Linked DNA regions of Thiosocius teredinicola. The protein of the gene in region 1 interacts with the protein of each later gene in a pairwise test. Links are inferred from orthologs where the notes say so. Each region holds a gene or a part of one and is shown on either strand. Other genes may lie near its edges.

The links.
Region 2: the proteins of B1781_RS22055 (region 1) and mrdA interact in binary tests that used the Escherichia coli proteins (3 or more experiments, as listed by UniProt). The link is inferred for Thiosocius teredinicola from one-to-one orthologs.

What each region holds. Positions count from the first base shown.
Region 1 is NZ_CP019936.1:4,658,354-4,667,288, reverse strand. What follows is about bases 1,374-4,450. They hold B1781_RS22055 (penicillin-binding protein 1A), read right to left. Parts: upstream 4,107-4,450; coding sequence 1,641-4,106; downstream 1,374-1,640. Other genes in these bases: B1781_RS22060 (hypothetical protein), read right to left, coding at 1,374-1,624. Outside these bases: B1781_RS22065 (citrate synthase), read left to right, coding at 1-1,039; more of B1781_RS22060, read right to left, coding at 1,040-1,373; B1781_RS22050 (pilus assembly protein PilM), read left to right, coding at 4,468-5,541; B1781_RS22045 (PilN domain-containing protein), read left to right, coding at 5,543-6,109; B1781_RS22040 (type IV pilus inner membrane component PilO), read left to right, coding at 6,106-6,696; B1781_RS22035 (pilus assembly protein PilP), read left to right, coding at 6,696-7,211; type IV pilus secretin PilQ, read left to right, coding at 7,223-8,935. UniProt on the Escherichia coli protein: Cell wall formation. Synthesis of cross-linked peptidoglycan from the lipid intermediates.
Region 2 is NZ_CP019936.1:4,379,089-4,388,405, forward strand. Bases 3,830-6,778 are described here. They hold mrdA (penicillin-binding protein 2), read left to right. Parts: upstream 3,830-4,345; coding sequence 4,346-6,211; downstream 6,212-6,778. Other genes in these bases: mreC (rod shape-determining protein MreC), read left to right, coding at 3,830-3,859; mreD (rod shape-determining protein MreD), read left to right, coding at 3,856-4,341; rodA (rod shape-determining protein RodA), read left to right, coding at 6,208-6,778. In the rest of the region: Asp-tRNA(Asn)/Glu-tRNA(Gln) amidotransferase subunit GatA, read right to left, coding at 1-1,198; Asp-tRNA(Asn)/Glu-tRNA(Gln) amidotransferase subunit GatC, read right to left, coding at 1,279-1,566; B1781_RS20695 (rod shape-determining protein), read left to right, coding at 1,786-2,835; more of mreC, read left to right, coding at 2,909-3,829; more of rodA, read left to right, coding at 6,779-7,347; mltB (lytic murein transglycosylase B), read left to right, coding at 7,347-8,360; B1781_RS20725 (septal ring lytic transglycosylase RlpA family protein), read left to right, coding at 8,357-9,238. UniProt on the Escherichia coli protein: Catalyzes cross-linking of the peptidoglycan cell wall. Responsible for the determination of the rod shape of the cell. Is probably required for lateral peptidoglycan synthesis and maintenance of the correct diameter during lateral and centripetal growth.

The DNA.
Region 1 (8,935 bases):
CGAGGTGGCGTACCTGCTGCTGTATGGTGAGCTGCCGAGCAAAACCGAACTCGATGACTTCAATAGCGTCATCACGCGGCACACCATGATCAATGAGTCGCTGCTGCGTTTCTTCGAAGGCTTTCATTACGATGCGCACCCGATGGCTATGATGGTCGGCGTGGTGGGTTCGTTGTCCGCCTTCTATCACGATTCGACCGATATCAGTGACCCGCGCCATCGCGAGATCAGTGCGCACCGCCTGATTGCGAAGCTGCCGACGATCGCAGCCGCCTGCTACAAGCACAATGTGGGCGAGCCGGTGATGTATCCACGCAACGATCTGAGCTACACCGGCAACTTCTTGCAGATGATGTTTTCCACGCCGTGTGAAGACTATGAAGTGGACCCGCTGGCCGAACGCGCCATGGACCTGCTGTTCATTCTGCATGCCGATCACGAACAGAACGCGTCGACCTCGACTGTACGGCTCGCGGGCAGCTCGGGAGCCAATCCCTTCGCCTGTATCGCCGCTGGCACGGCTTCGTTGTGGGGGCCGGCTCACGGTGGCGCCAACGAAGCGGTTCTCGACATGCTCGAGCAGATCGGCGATGTGAAGAACATCGACAAGTATCTCGCCAAGGCCAAGGACAAGGACGATCCGTTCCGCCTGATGGGCTTCGGCCATCGCGTCTACAAAAACTACGATCCGCGCGCGAAGATCATTCGCGAGGTCTGTTATCAGGTCCTCGAGAAACTCGCGGATACCAACAATCCCTTGTTCGAGTTGGCGATGCGCCTCGAAGAACTCGCGTCGAAGGATGACTACTTCCTGGAGAAGAAGCTCTATCCGAACGTCGATTTCTATTCGGGTATCATCTACCGCGCGCTGGGTATCCCGGACAGCATGTTCACCGTCATGTTCGCTATTGCGCGTACCGCCGGCTGGGTGAGCCACTGGATGGAAATGCTCGATGACCCGAAACACCGCATCGGCCGTCCGCGCCAGTTGTATCAAGGTGCGGGCAAGCGCGACTACCTGCCAGTCGATCAGCGTTGATCAGTGGCTGGCAGTCCTTTCAACGAGGGCTGCCAGTTCATCCTGGCTCAGTGCGGCCAGCTTACCGCCGCCGATCGGATCTCTTGGCGGGTCGCTGCGTTGTTGCGGCGGCATAATGATCAGCTCCACATTACTGTCGCCGGCCTGGAAGCGTAGCGCTGGTAGCGCCTCGATCCGGCCTCCGGAGTAATGCATCCTCGCCTCCGTCTCGCGCCACGGGGTGCGTTGGTCGCTCAGGTGCATGATCACCTGTTCGGGCGTGTCGGCGGTCAGCAGCAGGCGAATGACATCGACCGGACCGTCGCCGTTGACCAGAGACCCGATTAGTCTTGGCTGAAACGCGTCAAACTGCCGCATTGCTTCGATCGCCATGCGGCGGTTTTCGTGAAGCTGCTTTGCCTGCTCCGGCTTGAACAACTCGCGGTAGTCCTGAATGGCGGCGCGCATGGTTGCCGCATCCGGTTGACCTGGTTTGAGTCTGATTCCCAGTTCTTGCGCCACCTGGCGCAGCGCGGTTGGAAGTTCCAGGCTGTCTTCTACCACCCGTTTGGCAACGTCGGCGATCAGTCGTCTGAGATCGTTCATATGCTGCCGATGATCGTCAGAACAGATCCTGGGTCGGCGGGGTGGTGGTTACCGGCTGCGACGATACGGTGCCGGTGTTCGTGGTGCCGCCGGCGTATTCGGGCGCATTCTCGGCCATGAACAGTTCGAAGATGGCGTCTTCGGTGGCCGCACTGGCACGTGCCCCAGTGCGTGGATCGATGCGCATGCGCACGATGCCTTTGGGCATGGTCGGCTCGACGTCGGGCACATCGTTCAACGCGGTGCGCATGAACTCGATCCAGGCGGGCAGAGCTGCTTTGCCGCCGACTTCACCGCGTCCAAGCTTGCTGTTGTCATCGAAGCCTACCCAGACGTTTGCAACGATATTCTGGTTGAATCCGTTGAACCAGGCATCGCGTTGGTCGTTGGTGGTGCCGGTCTTGCCCGCGATGTCTTTTCGACCCAACTCGCGTGCCTTGGTCGCGGTGCCGGCGCGGATAACGTCCTGCATCATCGAATACATCAGGTAGCGATTACGCTCATCCAGTACACGCGGCGCGACCCTGGGCTGTTGGTCGGTAGCCGACTCGTTGGGTGGCGCGGCGCTCTCTTCCGCTTGGTCAGTGGGTGTTTCGGCAGCAGTATCTGCGACCACCGCGGGGCAGTCCTTGCAGACCGTCAGCGGGTTTGCTCGATAGATCACGCCGACGTCTGATTGCTCGATGCGATTGATCATGAAGGGCTCGACGCGGTAGCCACCGTTGGCCAGCACCGCGTACCCGGTCGCCATCTGCAGCGGCGTTACTTCAGTGCTACCCAGTGCGAGTGACAGGTTGTGGGGGATTTCTTTTGGATCGAAGCCGAATTTTGCGATATGTCTGACCGCGTTATCGATGCCCATCGAGCTCAGCAAACGTATCGAAACCAGGTTGCGCGACTTGGTCAGTGCATAGCGCAAGCGGGTCGGGCCGAAGAACTTGCCCGAGTAGTTTTCCGGCCGCCATGCGCCTTCGAGGCTCGGGTCTTCGAACACCACGGGCGCGTCGTTGATCAGGCTGGCTGGCGTAAAGCCGCTGGCCAGCGCCGCCGAGTAGATGAATGCCTTGAATCCCGAACCGGGCTGACGTTTCGCTTGGGTGACGCGATTGAACTTGCTGTGATAGAAGTCGTATCCGCCTACTAGGGCGCGGATCGAACCGTTGTTCGGGTCGAGCGCGATCATCGCGGCAGCGACGCGCGGAATCTGCGATAGCCGCAGAACTTTCTTGTCGTCCTGCTCAACCCATTTCACCCGGATGAGGTCGCCGGCAGCAACGACGTCAGCGGGCTTCTTCGGCGCCGGTCCGCGGTTGTCCAGTTCGATATACGGACGCGCCCATTCCATTTGTTTCCAATCGACGGTTCCGGTCGAGCCTTCGCCCAAATAAACACTCGCCGCTTTGTCGTCGACAGCCGTTACCACGGCCGGCAGCAGTTCGCCGACGGTCGGGTGATCCGCGAGAATGGCGTCCAGTTCTTCCGGTTGCGTGGGCACGCTGTCGAGCTGACTTTCGGGGCCGTAATAGCCGTGGCGGTCGCTGTAGTCGTCGAGGGCGTGACGCAATGCCCCGTTGGCGGCGCTCTGCTCCTCGGCCTTCAGTGTCGTATAGACCGAATAGCCACCGGTGTACGCATCTTCCCCAAAGCGGTCGACCATCTCGGCGCGTACCATTTCGGCGGCGTACGGCGCCTCGATCTGGATGTCGGGCGAGTATCGGCTCGCCGTGACTGGTTGCGCGTGGGCTTCGTCGTACTGTGCTTGGTCGATGTAACCCAGTTCGAGCATCCGCGACAGCACGTAGTTGCGGCGTGCGATGGCACGCGATGGATTGGTTAATGGATTGAAGGCAGACGGAGCCTTCGGCAAGCCCGCTATCATGGCGGTCTGGGCAAGATCGAGATCTCCGACCGTTTTGCCGTAGTACACGCGCGCCGCTGCGCCGACACCATAGGCGCGATGACCCAGGTAAATTTTGTTCAGATAGAGCTCCAGGATCTCTGCTTTGCTCAACTCGTTTTCAATGCGCAGGGCGAGAAATATCTCGCTGATCTTGCGGGTAAACGTCTTCTGACTGCTCAGGTAGAAGTTGCGTGCGACCTGCATGGTGATGGTACTGCCGCCTTGGCGTTTCTCGCCGGTCAAGGCGAGTTGGATGCCGGCGCGCGCCAGACCGCGATAGTCGACACCCGGATGGGTGTAGAAATTGGCGTCTTCGGCGGCGAGGAATGCCTGGATAAGACGCTCCGGCAGTTCTTCGTGATCCAGCGGTATCCGGCGCTTCTCGCCGAACTCCGCGATCAGTCTGTCGTCACGCGTGTAGACCTTCAACGGCACCTGCAAGCGGACGTCGCGCAGGTTGTCGATTTCGGGGAGCTCGGGTTCGAGATAGTAGTAGGCGATGCCGACAGCAGCGGCCCCGGCGAGCACGCCGAAGATCCCCAGCCACAGCCCAAACTTAAAAAATTTCCAGAACCACTTCATTTATTGCATTCGCCGACTACAGAGATTTAAAAGCGTGCCGATACGTTGGCCAAGAGGGTCGTAATACTAGCTCGAAAAGCCCTGCTACAGGGTGTTGAGCACGCAAATCCGCGACCCGGATGAAACAGAAATGTCGGGGAGTCCGGTTGCCGAGAATCACGCGAGTGGTAACAGGCTTGAGGTCGAAAAGACCGTACTTAGTTCCCCTATGAGTGCGAAATCCTTCAAAAAAATGATGAGAAGGTTTTATACTTAGGCGAATTAATTAAAGAAAAACCTCCAAGTTGCCGTTAGTACTCCCGATCCCGGGACGCAAGGCACTCGGGCAGGCACACCAAAGGAAGTCGGAAGCTAATCAGTCATGGGCCTTTTTACCCAGAAGAAGGTGCCGCTACTCGGACTGGATATCAGTTCAACAGCGGTGAAGTTGCTCGAATTGAGTCAACATAATGGCCGTGGGGGTGTCCGTTATCGCGTAGAGAGTTACGCGGTGGAGCCGCTTCCCTCAACGGCAGTCGTTGAGAAAAACATCGCTGATGTCGAGGCGGTCGGCAAGGCGATCCGCAGCGTTGTCCGCAAGGCGGGTACCCGCAATAAACGGGCGGCGGTGGCCGTTTCCGGATCGGCAGTCATCACTAAGGTGATTTCGATGCCGGCGGCGCTCTCCGAATCTGAAATGGAGAGCCAGATCCAGCTCGAAGCGGATCAGTACATCCCGTACCCCCTCGAAGAGGTCAACATCGATTTCCAGGTCCAGGGGCCGTCGGAAAACAGCCCGGAACTGGTCGATGTACTACTGGCGGCATCGCGTAGCGAGAACGTCGATGACCGGGTCGCGGCGCTGGAACTCGCCGGGTTGACCTGTGACATCGTCGATGTCGAGGCCTACGCGATGGAAAACGCCTGCAGCCAGCTGGCCGACCAGTGGCCCAACGCGGGTGAAGATCAGATCATCGCCGTCGCCGATATCGGCGCGACGACGACCACCCTCAACGTCCTGCACAACAACCGCATCATTTATACGCGTGAACAGAATTTCGGTGGGCGCCAGCTGACCGAAGAGATTCAGCGTCGATACGGCTTGTCGGTGGAAGAGGCCGGCATGGCGAAGCGCCAGGGCGGTCTGCCGGACAATTACATCCCGGAAGTCCTCGAGCCGTTCAAAGAAGCGATGGCACAGCAGGTCAATCGTTCCATCCAGTTCTTCTATTCGGCAAGTGCGTTCAACAACGTCGACTTGGTCGTTTTGGCGGGCGGCAGCTCGTCGGTACCGGGTATCGACGACCTGATTCAGGAGCGTCTTGGCGTTGAAACGGTGATTGCCAATCCGTTTGCGAACATGGCGGTTGCTTCAAAGGTTAAACCACAGGTGCTCAGTAACGACGCTCCGGCGTTGATGATCGCTTGCGGACTGGCACTGAGGAGCTTTGACTAACATGGCGCGCATTAACCTATTACCTTGGCGAGAAAAACTGCGCAAGCAGCGTCGCCGTGACTTCGGCCTGATGGTGCTTGGTGCCTTGGTGGTGACCTTTCTCGGTCTCTTCTACTGGCACATGTTCAATCAGGGAATGATTGACAACCAGAACGAGCGCAACCGCATTCTGGAGGGCGAAATCGCCACGATGAACAAGGCGATAAAAGAGATCGAGGAGCTCGATCGCACCCGCCAGAAGCTGATTGCCCGCATGAAGGTGATCGAAGACCTGCAGGTCAGTCGCCCTCAAATTGTGCATCTGTTTGACGAGTTGGTGACGGTTGTGCCGGATGGAGCCTATCTGACGAAAGCTGTGCAGGCCGGCAAGAAACTGGTGCTGGATGGTCGCGCACAGTCGAACGCCCGTGTCTCGACCTATATGCGAAATATCGAGGCCAGCCCCTGGCTGAACGATCCCAAGCTCAAGATCATCGAGCACAAAGACGAGGACCGTAAAGCGGCGGCGGGGAGCACCTTCCAGTTGGATTTGGTGCAGGTTGTGCCCAAAGAGGAGGCTGCCCAATGAACATGCAGGAACTCAACGAGCTTGATTTCAGCAACATCGGTGACTGGCCGGCCATCGTCAAGGCGATCCTGATCATCATCGTGTGCGCGCTGGTTGGTGTGGGCTGGTATTACCTTGATACCGAGGCGCAGTACGTCGAGCTCGAACGTGTCGAGCGGATCGAACAGGACTTGCGTGGAGAATTCGAAGAAAAGCAGCAAAAAGCGGCCAATCTCGAAGCCTACCGGGCGCAGCTGAACGAAATGCGCGAGTCATTCGGTGCGATGCTGCGTCAGTTGCCGAACAAGACCGAGGTCGCCGACCTGCTGGTGGACGTCTCGCAGACCGGTCTCGCAGCCGGGTTGGAATTCGAATTGTTCCAACCGCAGTCAGAGATCCCGAAAGACTTCTACGCAGAGCTGCCGATCAAGTTGCGAGTCATCGGCACCTATCACGAGTTTGGTGAGTTCGTCAGTGGCCTGGCGGCGTTACCGCGAATCGTCACTGTGCACGACGTTTCCATCGCACCGCGCCCTAATTCACCGGGTGAACTGATCATGGAAGCGACCGCTCGTACGTACCGTTATCTTGATGAGGCAGGTGGCTGATGATGAAGAAGTTCATCCCATTGATGGTGCCTCTGTTGCTGGCCGGTTGTGTCAATACCGACAAGTCTGATCTGCAGACCTATATCGACGATGTGAAGAGTCGTCAGGCGTCAGGTATCGAACCGATTCCGGAGATCAAGCAGGTGGTGGGGTTTGTCTACGCGGCCAAGAATCGTCGCGATCCCTTTACGCCGCAGGAAGACGAAACCGCCGCAACGGAGTCTGTGTTGGATACGGGAATCCGTCCCGATCCGAATCGGCGCAAAGAAGAGTTGGAGTCATATTCGCTCGACTCGCTGCGCATGGTAGGAACGTTGGAGCAGGAACAAGCGACCTGGGGTCTGGTCAAGACCTCGGATGGCACGATACATCGCGTGGCGACGGGCAATTATCTGGGCCTGAATGACGGCAAGATCACACGCATCAGTGAAGACAAAATAGAGCTGATTGAACTCGTACCCACTGGTTCAGGCTTCTTGGAAAAAGAAGCAGCATTGGCACTGGGCGAGGAATAGGAGAAGGCACAATGGTTAAGAAGGTAAAGGCACGCAACAAGGCACTCTTGGGGATAGTGCTTGCATGGGCCTTCCTGTCCGATGCACTGGCTGGCCAGCTGCAGGACGTGAGTTTTTCGGCATTGCCAGGTAACCGTGTCGAGGTCGTCCTGACGACCAGCGAAGCGGTGTCGAACCCGGTATCGTTCACGACGGATAACCCTGCACGTATAGCCATCGATCTTCCGGGCACGACCAATGGTTTGCCGCAGAAGGTAACGCCGATTGCCATCGGGGTGGCGCGCAGTGTGACGGCGATCGAAGCGGGTGACCGCACGCGCGTCGTGATCAATCTGCTCGAATCGGTTGGGCACGAAGTGAAGACCGAGGGTAACAAGGTCATCATTGATGTCGGCGCCGGCAGCGGTGCGGGCAGCATGTCGGCTGCGGCGCCGGCCGCCGCGACGGCTTCGTCACACAGCGTGGCCAAAGGCAAAGGTGGTGCCGGACTGGAAAACATCGATTTCCGCCGTGGCCCCGAAGGTGAAGGGCGCGTCGAGATCGAACTCTCCGATCCGTCCATCGTGGTAGATATGCGTCAGCAGGGCAACTCAGTCGTGCTCGATTTCATGAACACCGCGATTCCGGAACAGCTGGCACGCACGCTGGATGTCATGGACTTCGCCACCCCGGTCAAGTCGATTCAGACGCGTCCGAACGGTCGCAATGTACGCATGACGATTGCGACCGGTGGTGAGTTCGAACATCTGGCATACCAGGCGAACAACAACTACACCGTCGAATTCCGGGCCCTGACCAAGCAGGAAAAAGAGGCTCGCCTCAAGGCTCAGAAGGTTTACGAAGGCGATCGCCTGTCGCTGAACTTCCAGGATATCGAGGTGCGTGCCGTACTGCAGTTGCTGGCGGATTTCACTGGCCTCAACATGGTGGTCAGTGACACGGTATCCGGTCGCATCACACTGCGCCTGAAGAACGTCCCCTGGGATCAGGCGATGGATATCATCCTGAAGACCAAGGGTCTGTCGATGCGCAAGACCAACAACGTCATTCTGGTTGCGCCGACCGAAGAGATTGCTGCCCGCGAAAAGCTTGAGCTCGAATCTCAGCAGCAGATCGCAGAGTTGGCACCGTTGCGTTCGGAGCTTATCCAGATCAACTATGCGAAGGCGGAAGATCTGGCCAAGTTGCTCAAGTCTCCGGACAACAAGTTGCTAGGCGACCGTGGTAGCGTGTCGATCGACGAGCGTACCAATACGCTGCTGGTCCAGGACACGGCGGCCAAGCTGAGCGAGATCCGCGCCCTGATTGGGGATCTGGATATCCCGGTTCGCCAGGTGCTGATCGAGTCGCGGATTGTCATTGCCAACAACGATTTTGCCCGTGACCTCGGTGTCAAGCTTGGTTTCTCGGCGGTCGGTTCGCACGATGGCGATGTTGGTCTGTTCGGTGGCGGTTTGCAGGGTGACTTGGCAACGAACATTGCCGGTCCATTCGTCGTAACTGGCGATAGCGACAACGAGAACCTGCTGGTCAACCTGCCGCAGACTCTGGCGGCCGGCAGCGGTGGCGCAGTCAACTTCGTCCTCGGCAAGATGGGTTCATACCTGTTGCGCCTTGAACTGAGCGCCATGCAGCAGGAAGGCAAAGGCGAGATCGTATCGAGCCCGCGCGTGATCACGTCGGACCAGAACACTGCTTCGATCAAGCAGGGTGTCGAGATTCCT
Region 2 (9,317 bases), 280 kb from region 1 along the record:
TTGGGCCGACGATCACATCGCATTGCTCGAATGCGCGGCGGAAGTCGTCGGCAATCAGATGGCGGACCTTTTGTGACTTGAGGTAGTACGCGTCGTAATAACCGGCCGACAGCGCATAGGTGCCTATCATGATGCGTCGCTTGACCTCGGCACCGAAGCCTTCCGAGCGCGAGCGCTTGTACAGGTCTTCGAGGTCCTTCGGATCGTCGCAGCGGTGGCCGTAGCGCACCCCGTCGAAGCGCGCGAGGTTCGACGAGCACTCGGCCGGCGCGACCACATAGTAAGCCGGCACCGACAGCCCGGCATTCGGCAGGCTGATCTCGACGATCTCGGCACCCAGCTTTTGCAGCTCGTCGATCGCCGCCTGCACCGACCGGCCGACGCCGGCGTCCAGGCCTTCGCCCATGAATTCTTTGACCACGCCGACACGCACACCTTTCACGTCGGTGCCCAGCGCCGCGACATAGTCATCCACCGGCCGCTCGGCACTGGTCGAGTCGCGTTCATCGAAACCGGACATCGCACCGAGCATGATCGCCGCATCTTCGGCGCTGCGCGTCATCGGTCCGGCCTGGTCGAGCGACGAGGCGAACGCGATCATGCCCCAGCGCGAGCAACGTCCATAGGTCGGCTTGAGGCCGGTGATGCCGGTCAACGCGGCCGGCTGACGGATCGAGCCACCGGTGTCGGTGCCGGTCGCGCCGCAGCACAGGCGCGCCGCAACGGCCGCCGCCGAACCGCCGGACGAACCACCGGGCACCTTGTCGGTGTTCCACGGGTTACGCACCGGGCCGTAATAGCTGGTTTCGTTCGACGAGCCCATCGCGAACTCGTCCATATTGGTCTTGCCGAGCATCACGGCGCCGGCAGCGCGCAGATTGGCGACGACCGTTGCGTCGTACGGCGAAATCCAGTTCTCCAGCATGCGCGAACCACAGGTGGTGCGCACGCCCTCGGTACAGAAGATGTCCTTGTACGCGATCGGGATGCCGGTCAGCGGGCCGGCATTGCCGGCGGCGATCCGCGCGTCGGCGGCCTTGGCCTGCTCGAGTGCGGCCTCTTCGGTCACCGTGACAAAGCTGTTGAGCTTGTCGTCGTGCGCCTTGATGCGCTGCAGCATATGCTGCGTCAGCTCGGTGCTCGACAGCTCGCCGCTTTGCAGCGAGCGCGACAATTCCGCGATGGTCTTGGTATGCATGGGATTACAGACGATCCATGATCGGTTTGGGGGCGTGAGACGATGCAAGCGGTGTGTAGACGTTCACCACCGTCGCTGCCTCATTCGATAACTTTCGGCACCAGGAACAGGCCGTTTTCAACCGCCGGCGCGGTGGCCTGGTAGGCCTCGCGGCGATTCACCTCGCTGACCGCGTCGGGCCGCAGGCGCTGCGCCATCTCCAGCGGGTGCGCCATCGGTTGCACGGCGTCGGTGTCGACGGCATCCATCTGCGCGACCAGGTCGAGGATATTCGACAGCTCCTTGCCCATCGACTCGGTTTCATCCGGCGACACCGCGAGGCGCGCAAGGTGAGCTATCTTTGCAACATCATCAGCAGACAGAGACATGGTATGCAGCCGCTTCGGTTGGACACGAACGAGGACGCGAAATTAACACATTACGGCGCACGGTCGAAACCAACTGCGAACCAATGCGCTTGCCGAACACCGGGGCCGTTGCTAGATTACGCCTCTTTCTGGGGCATGGTTCCTCAGTACACTGCATATTCGTTTTAGGTCGAGGCCCTCGCAAGACAGGTCGCCCGACCGGCCACCGGAAATCACAGCATGTTCCTTCGTCGTATTCGTGGACTTTTCTCCAACGACCTGTCGATCGACCTCGGCACCGCCAACACCCTGATCTACGCCCGTGACCAGGGAATAGTGCTCAACGAGCCGTCGGTCGTCGCCATTCGTCAGGACCGTGGTCCCGGCGGCCCCAAATCGGTCGCCGCCGTCGGCGAAGAGGCCAAGAAGATGCTCGGCCGTACCCCGGCCAACATCACCGCGATCCGGCCGATGAAAGAGGGCGTGATCGCCGACTTCACCGTCACCGAGAAGATGCTGCAGTACTTCATTCATAAGGTGCACGAATCCCGCCTGATCCGCCCCAGCCCGCGCGTGCTGGTATGCGTACCGTGCGGCTCGACCCAGGTCGAACGCCGCGCAATCAAGGAATCGGCCGCCGGTGCCGGTGCACGCGAGGTCTACCTGATCGAAGAGCCGATGTCGGCCGCGATCGGCGCCGGCCTGCCGGTCGACGAGGCACGCGGCTCGATGGTGCTCGACATCGGTGGCGGCACCTCCGAGGTCGCGATCATCTCGCTCAACGGCATCGTGTACTCGAACTCGGTGCGTATCGGCGGCGACAAATTCGACGAGGCCATCATCAACTATGTGCGCCGCAACTACGGCACGCTGATCGGTGAAGCCACCGCCGAACGGGTCAAGAAAGAGATCGGCTCGGCCTACCCCGGGAACGAAGTTCACGAGCTCGAAGTCAAAGGCCGCAACCTCGCCGAGGGTGTGCCGCGCAGCTTCACGCTGAGCTCCAACGAGATCCTCGAGGCATTGCAGGAGCCGCTGTCGGGCATCGTCGATGCCGTCAAGAAGGCCCTCGAACAGACCCCGCCGGAACTCGGCGCCGACGTCGCCGAGCGCGGCATCGTGCTGACCGGCGGCGGCGCGCTGCTCAAAGACCTCGACCGTCTGATCGAAGAGGAAACCGGCCTGCCGGTGGTGATCGCCGAAGACCCGCTGACCTGCGTGGCGCGTGGTGGCGGTCGTGCACTGGAGCTGATGGACGAGCGTGGGGGCGAGATCTTCACGGTCGAGTGACCCCTTTCACGGTGGCGTGGGCAGCCGCCGTGTGTGACAAATCGCAAGAACGGAGAGCGTCGCAATCAAGCCGATCTTTGCACAAGGCCCGTCCCAAGCTACGCGGCTGGTGGCCGCCGTCATTCTGTCGCTGACCCTGCTGGTAATGGATCATCGTTACCACCACCTGCAGGACCTGCGCAGCGCCCTGGCCTTCATCACCTATCCGCTGCAATACATGGCCGACCTGCCGTTTTCGGCGTCCGAGTGGCTCAGCACGACCACCAGCAGCCGCGATACCCTGCTCGAACAGAACGAGTTGCTGCGCGAACAGAACCTGCGACTGCGTGCCGAACTGCAGAAGTACGAATCGCTACAGGCCGAAAACATGCGCCTGCGCGACCTGGTCGATTCCTCGTTCAAGGTCGGCGACCGTGTGCTGGTCGCCGAGCTGTCGTCGGTCGACCTCGATCCCTACAAACAGCAGGTCATCATCAACAAGGGCGGCACCTCGGGGGTGTTCGAGGGCCAACCGGTGCTCGACGCGCACGCGGTCATGGGCCAGGTGACCAGCGTCACGCCGCTGTCGTCGACCGTGCTGCTGATCACCGACAGCAGCCACGCGCTGCCGGTACAGGTGTTGCGCAACGGCCTGCGCACTATCGCCGTCGGCACCGGGCGGATCGACGAACTGCGACTGCCCTACCTGCCGACCAACTCCGACATCGTCGAAGGCGACCTGCTGGTCACCTCCGGGCTTGGCGGCAAGTTCCCGCCCGGCTACCCGGTGGCCACGGTAACCCGGATCGACCGCTCGCCGGATGCGCCGTTCTCGACCGTACTCGCCCAGCCGCGCGCGCATCTCGATCGCAGCCGCGAAGTGCTGCTGGTATGGACGGTGCCGAACCAGCTCGCGATATCGCCGAACGGCGTGTCGCCCGAAGGCGGCGAAGATGCGGCCGACGCAGCATCCCCGACCGCCGAGAAACCGGCCGAAAAGCCAGCGCAGAAACCTACCGAACAGGTCATTGAGGGCGAAGAGTGAGCAGTGTCGCCCAGGGTCGCGTGGTGATCGTCGTCACCATCTGTATCGCCATGTTGCTGACGATACTGCCGATGCCCGAGTGGTCGAGGGCGTTTCGGCCACAATGGGTCACGCTGGTGATGATCTACTGGGCGATCGCCCTACCGCACCGCGTGGGCGTCGGTAGCGGCTTCATCGTCGGCGTGGTGCTCGACGTACTGACGGCGACCCTGCTCGGGCAACATGCACTCGGCCTGTCGATCGTGCTCTTCATCGCCATACAATTGCATCAACGCATCCGCGTGTTCCCGTTCTGGCAGCAATCGCTGGGCGTCATGCTGTTGCTGGTCATCGATCACCTGCTGTCGCTGTGGGTGATCGGCGCCACCCGTGAGACCACGCCTGGCCTGGAATACTGGGTGGTGCCGTTGATCGGCGCGCTGCTGTGGCCCTGGGTGTTCGTCACGCTGCGCAAGGTGCGGCGTCACTTCAAAGTCATCTGAGACCATGCAGCTCAAAGACACCATCCGCGAAAGCCAGGCGTTTCTGAACCGCGCGATCATCGGCGGCCTGCTGGTGCTGCTCGCGGTCGGTGCGCTGGTCTGGCGCATGGTGCAATTGCAGGTCGTCAGCCACGAACACTTCACCACCTTGTCGCGCGAGAACCGCGTCAAGGTTGTGCCGCTGCCGCCGACGCGCGGCCTGATCTACGACCGCAAAGGCGTGCTGCTGGCACAGAACCGGCCCGCCTACAGCCTGGAGATCACCCCCGAACAGGCCGGCAACCTCAACGATACCCTGGCCGGTCTCGGCCAGATCATCGAGATCAGCGAAGAAGACCTCGAACGCTTCTGGAAGCTGCGCAAGCGCAAGCGGCGTTTCGACAGCGTACCGATCCGGGTGAACCTCACCCAGGAAGAGACGGCGCAGTTCGCCGTGCACCGCCACCGTTTTCCCGGGGTCGATATCAAGACGCAGTTGCTGCGGCACTACCCGCACGACCTGAAAACCACACATGTGCTCGGCTATGTCGGACGCGTCAGCCAACGCGACCTCGAACAGATCGATGTGTCGAACTACGCCGGCACCAGCCACATCGGCAAGAACGGCGTCGAGAAGTCGTACGAATCGGCGCTGCACGGCTCGGTGGGCTTCGAACAGGTCGAGGTCAATGCCGCCGGACGTAAGGTGCGCACCCTCGAGCAGACACCGCCGGCGCCCGGTGTCGATATCCACCTGCATCTGGATATCGAGCTGCAACAGGTGGCGATGGATGCGTTCGGCGACAACAACGGTGCGGCCGTGGCGATCAACCCGAAGAACGGCGGCGTGCTGGCCTTCGTCAGTCAACCCGGCTACGACCCGAACCTGTTCGTCGAAGGCATCAGCACCAAGAACTACCAGGCCTTGCAGCAGGACGATGCGCGTCCGCTGTACAACCGCGCATTGCGTGGCCAGTACCCGCCCGGCTCGACAGTGAAACCTTTCATGGGTCTCGCTGGTCTTGAGACAGGTGTTATCCAATACGATTCCAGTGTCTACTGCCCCGGCTTCTTCCGCCTGCCCGGCAATGCGCACCGTTACCGCGACTGGAAGAAGACCGGCCACGGCTCGATGGACGTGGAGAACGCCATCGTGCAGTCGTGCGACGTGTTCTTCTACAAGCTGGCCTACGATGTCGGCGTCGATCGCCTGCACACCTTCCTGTCGCAGTTCGGTTTCGGCGGCCAGACCGGCATCGACCTGGTCGGCGAGTCGACCGGCCTGCTGCCGTCGCGTGAATGGAAACGCCGGGCGCGCAACCAGCCCTGGTACCCGGGCGAGACGCTGATCATGGGCATCGGGCAAGGGTATTTTCTGACGACACCGCTGCAACTGGCAGCGGCCACCGCGGCGATCGCCAACAACGGCACCTTCTACACGCCGCACGTGGTCGACCACCTGCGCTCGCGCGACACCGGCGAGATCGCGCCGATCCCGCCGAGCGCGCACCAGATACCGATCAAGCAGCTGCAGAACTGGATCGATGTGCACACCGGCATGGCGAACGTCGTCGAAGGTCGGCGTGGCACCGCCAAGCGTATCCGCAACGAGAAATACCGCATTGCCGGCAAGACCGGCACTGCACAGGTCTTCACCGTCGCCCAGGATGAGGAATACGACGAAGAAGAACTGGAAAAGAAGCTGCGCGACCACGCCTTGTTCATCGCCTATGCGCCGATCGACGACCCGCAAATCGCGGTCGCCGTGGTGGTTGAGAACGGCGGCCACGGCGGATCGGTCGCTGCACCGATCGCACGCGCCATCATGGACGCCTACCTGCTGCCGCCGGAAGAGCGCGCGCCGCTGCCACAACCGGAAGAAGGCACGTGAGCTACTCACCGCGCCAGCTCGGCGACCTGACCCCGACCAACCCGAACCGCCGCCAGGGCCTGCTGGCGGTATTCCATATCGACCTGCCCTTGCTGGTCGGCGTGTTGCTGCTGTGCGGCTTCGGCCTGCTCGTGTTGTATTCGGCCTCCGGCCAGAACCTGGCCCAGGTCGAACGCCAGACGCTGCGCATCCTGCTCGCGCTGGTCGTGATGCTGGCAGTCGCGCAGCTCAACCCGACGACGCTGCGCCGCTGGAGCCCCTGGCTGTACGGCGTCGGCGTCATCTTGTTGATCGCGGTGCTGGTGGTCGGTGAGATCGGCAAAGGCGCGCAGCGCTGGCTCGATCTCGGCGTGATCCGTTTCCAACCCTCCGAGATGGTCAAGATCGCCGTACCGCTGATGATCGCCTGGTACCTGGCCGAGAAACCGCTGCCGCCAACCTGGCAACGCCTGGCGGTGGCCGCCGCGCTGATCGTCGTGCCGGTGCTGATGATCGCCAAGCAGCCCGACCTCGGCACCTCGCTACTGGTCGCCAGCGCCGGTATCTTCGTACTGTTTCTTGCCGGCATCAGTTGGCGATTGATCGCCGCCTTGATCGCCGCCGGCGGCGCAGCCGCGCCGGCCGTGTGGTACCTGATGCGCGACTACCAACGGCAGCGCGTGCTGACCTTCCTCGATCCGGAAAACGATCCCCTGGGCGCCGGCTACCACATCATCCAATCGAAGATCGCGATCGGTTCGGGCGGGCTGTACGGCAAGGGCTGGCTCAACGGCACCCAATCACAACTCGACTTTCTGCCCGAGCGTCACACCGACTTCATCTTCGCCGTGCTGTCGGAAGAGTTCGGCCTGATCGGCGTGCTCGTGCTGCTTGCCCTGTACCTTTTCGTGATCGTGCGCGGCCTGTACATCGCCACCCGCGCGCAAGATACCTATACGCGCCTGATCTCCGGCGCGTTGATCCTGGTTTTCTTCGTGTACCTGTTCGTAAACACCGGCATGGTCACAGGCCTGCTGCCCGTGGTCGGTGTACCCTTACCGCTTGTCAGCTACGGGGGGACATCACTGGTGACCCTGATGGCCGGCTTCGGTATCCTCATGTCCATTCACACTCATCGACGATTGTTGCCGACCTGATGAAGCGATTTATCCTGTTACTGTGTTGTACGCTCGCCTTGGCGGGCACCGTCCGCGCCAAAACGCCGGACCAACTGCGCAACGAATTCATCAACGACATGGTGAAGCGCCACGGCTTCAAGCGTGACGATCTGACCAAGACGCTGCACCAGGCCGTTACGCAAAAGCGCATCCTCGAGGCGATCTCGCGGCCCGCGGAAAAGACCCTGAACTGGACCGAGTACCGTGCAATCTTTCTCAAGCCCGAACGCATCCACGGCGGTGTCGACTTCTGGCGCCAGCATGCCGACACCCTCGCGCGTGCCGAAAAAGAATACGGTGTGCCGCCGCAGATCATCGTCGCCATCCTCGGTGTCGAAACCCGCTACGGCGCGTTTACCGGCGGGCACCGTGTGCTCGACGCGCTGCATACCCTCGGCTTTCACTATCCGCGACGTGGCGAATTCTTCCGCGAGCAGCTCAGCCACTTCCTGCGCTTTGCCAAAGAAGAAGACATCGCGCCGACCATGCCCACCGGCTCGTATGCCGGCGCCATGGGCATGCCGCAATTCATGCCCGACAGCTTCCGCGTGTACGCGGTCGATTTCGACGGCGACGGTCACCGCGACATCTGGGAGAACCCGGTCGACGTGATCGGCAGCGTCGCCAACTACTTCGTCAAGAAGGGCAACTGGAAGCGTGGCGGACCGGTCACCACGCCCGCATCGAGCGTAACGGGCAAGCACAAGGCGTTCGTCGATGCCGGCGCCAAACCGCGGCTCACCGCCACCCAGCTGAGCAGCGCAGGCATCAAGTTTGACGACTCGATCGCCACCGGCGGCAAGGTCAGCCTGATGGATTTCAAAACCGACACCGGCACCGAATACTGGGTCGGCTCGAATAACTTCTATTCGATCATGCGCTACAACCCGCGCACCAAGTACGCGATGGCCGTGTACCAGCTCAGTGAGGCGATTCTCGCCGAGTACCAGCAGGGCCTGGACGCGCAGAAAACCGCAGGCAAGCAACCGTGAACAAGGCAAAGCGCATCACTTCGCTTCGCTGGTTGTTGATCGGCGCAATCACGGCGGGCCTGCTGGCCGGCTGCGGTTCGCGTGGGCCGACCTACGACGACGATCAGGACGGTCCGGGTGAGCATCGCGATGTCAGCAGCGTGCCCGACGCGGTGCCGAAAGAAGAACCGTACAGCCGCTACGGCAACCCGGTCAGCTATGTCGTGCTCGGCAAGCGCTATCACACGATGCGCGACCACAAGAACTTCAAGCAGCGCGGCATCGCCTCGTGGTACGGCAAGAAGTTCCACGGCCGGCGCACCTCCAGCGGCGAAACCTACGACATGTACCGCATGACCGCGGCGCACAAGGAACTGCCGATACCGACCTACGCCGAGGTCGTGAACCTGGAGAACGGCCGCCGGGTGGTGGTCAAGATCAACGACCGCGGCCCGTTCCACGAAAACCGCATCATCGACCTGTCGTACGCCGCCGCCTCGCGTATCGGCATGCTCGGCAAGGGCACCGCGCTGGTCGAGGTCCGCACGATCGATCCGTCCGGGCCGCAGGGCGCAACCAAGGTCGCCGCCACGACCGCGCCGGCCGCACCGCCCTCGGTCGAGCCGACGGCGCCACCGCTGCCGCCCGAACAGGTCGCCAAGGCACCGCGCATCTACCTGCAGGCCGGGGCATTCAGCAGCAGCCACAATGCCGAGCAATTGCGTCAGCGGTTGCAGAATGGCCTGGCACGTACGGTACGGGTGTCGCCGACCGTGACGGCCGACGGCCAGATGCACCGCGTGCAGGTCGGACCACTGGCATCGGTCGAGACCGCCGACCAGGTCAGCGCGCAGATGCATCAGTTCGGCGTCGCCGAACCGATTGTCATCATCGAGTGAACCGCCCGACCCGGCGCGCTGTCTGACCCCCTGCATCGGCGGCGAAGGCCTGACCGGCAGCACATCCAGAACAGATCTA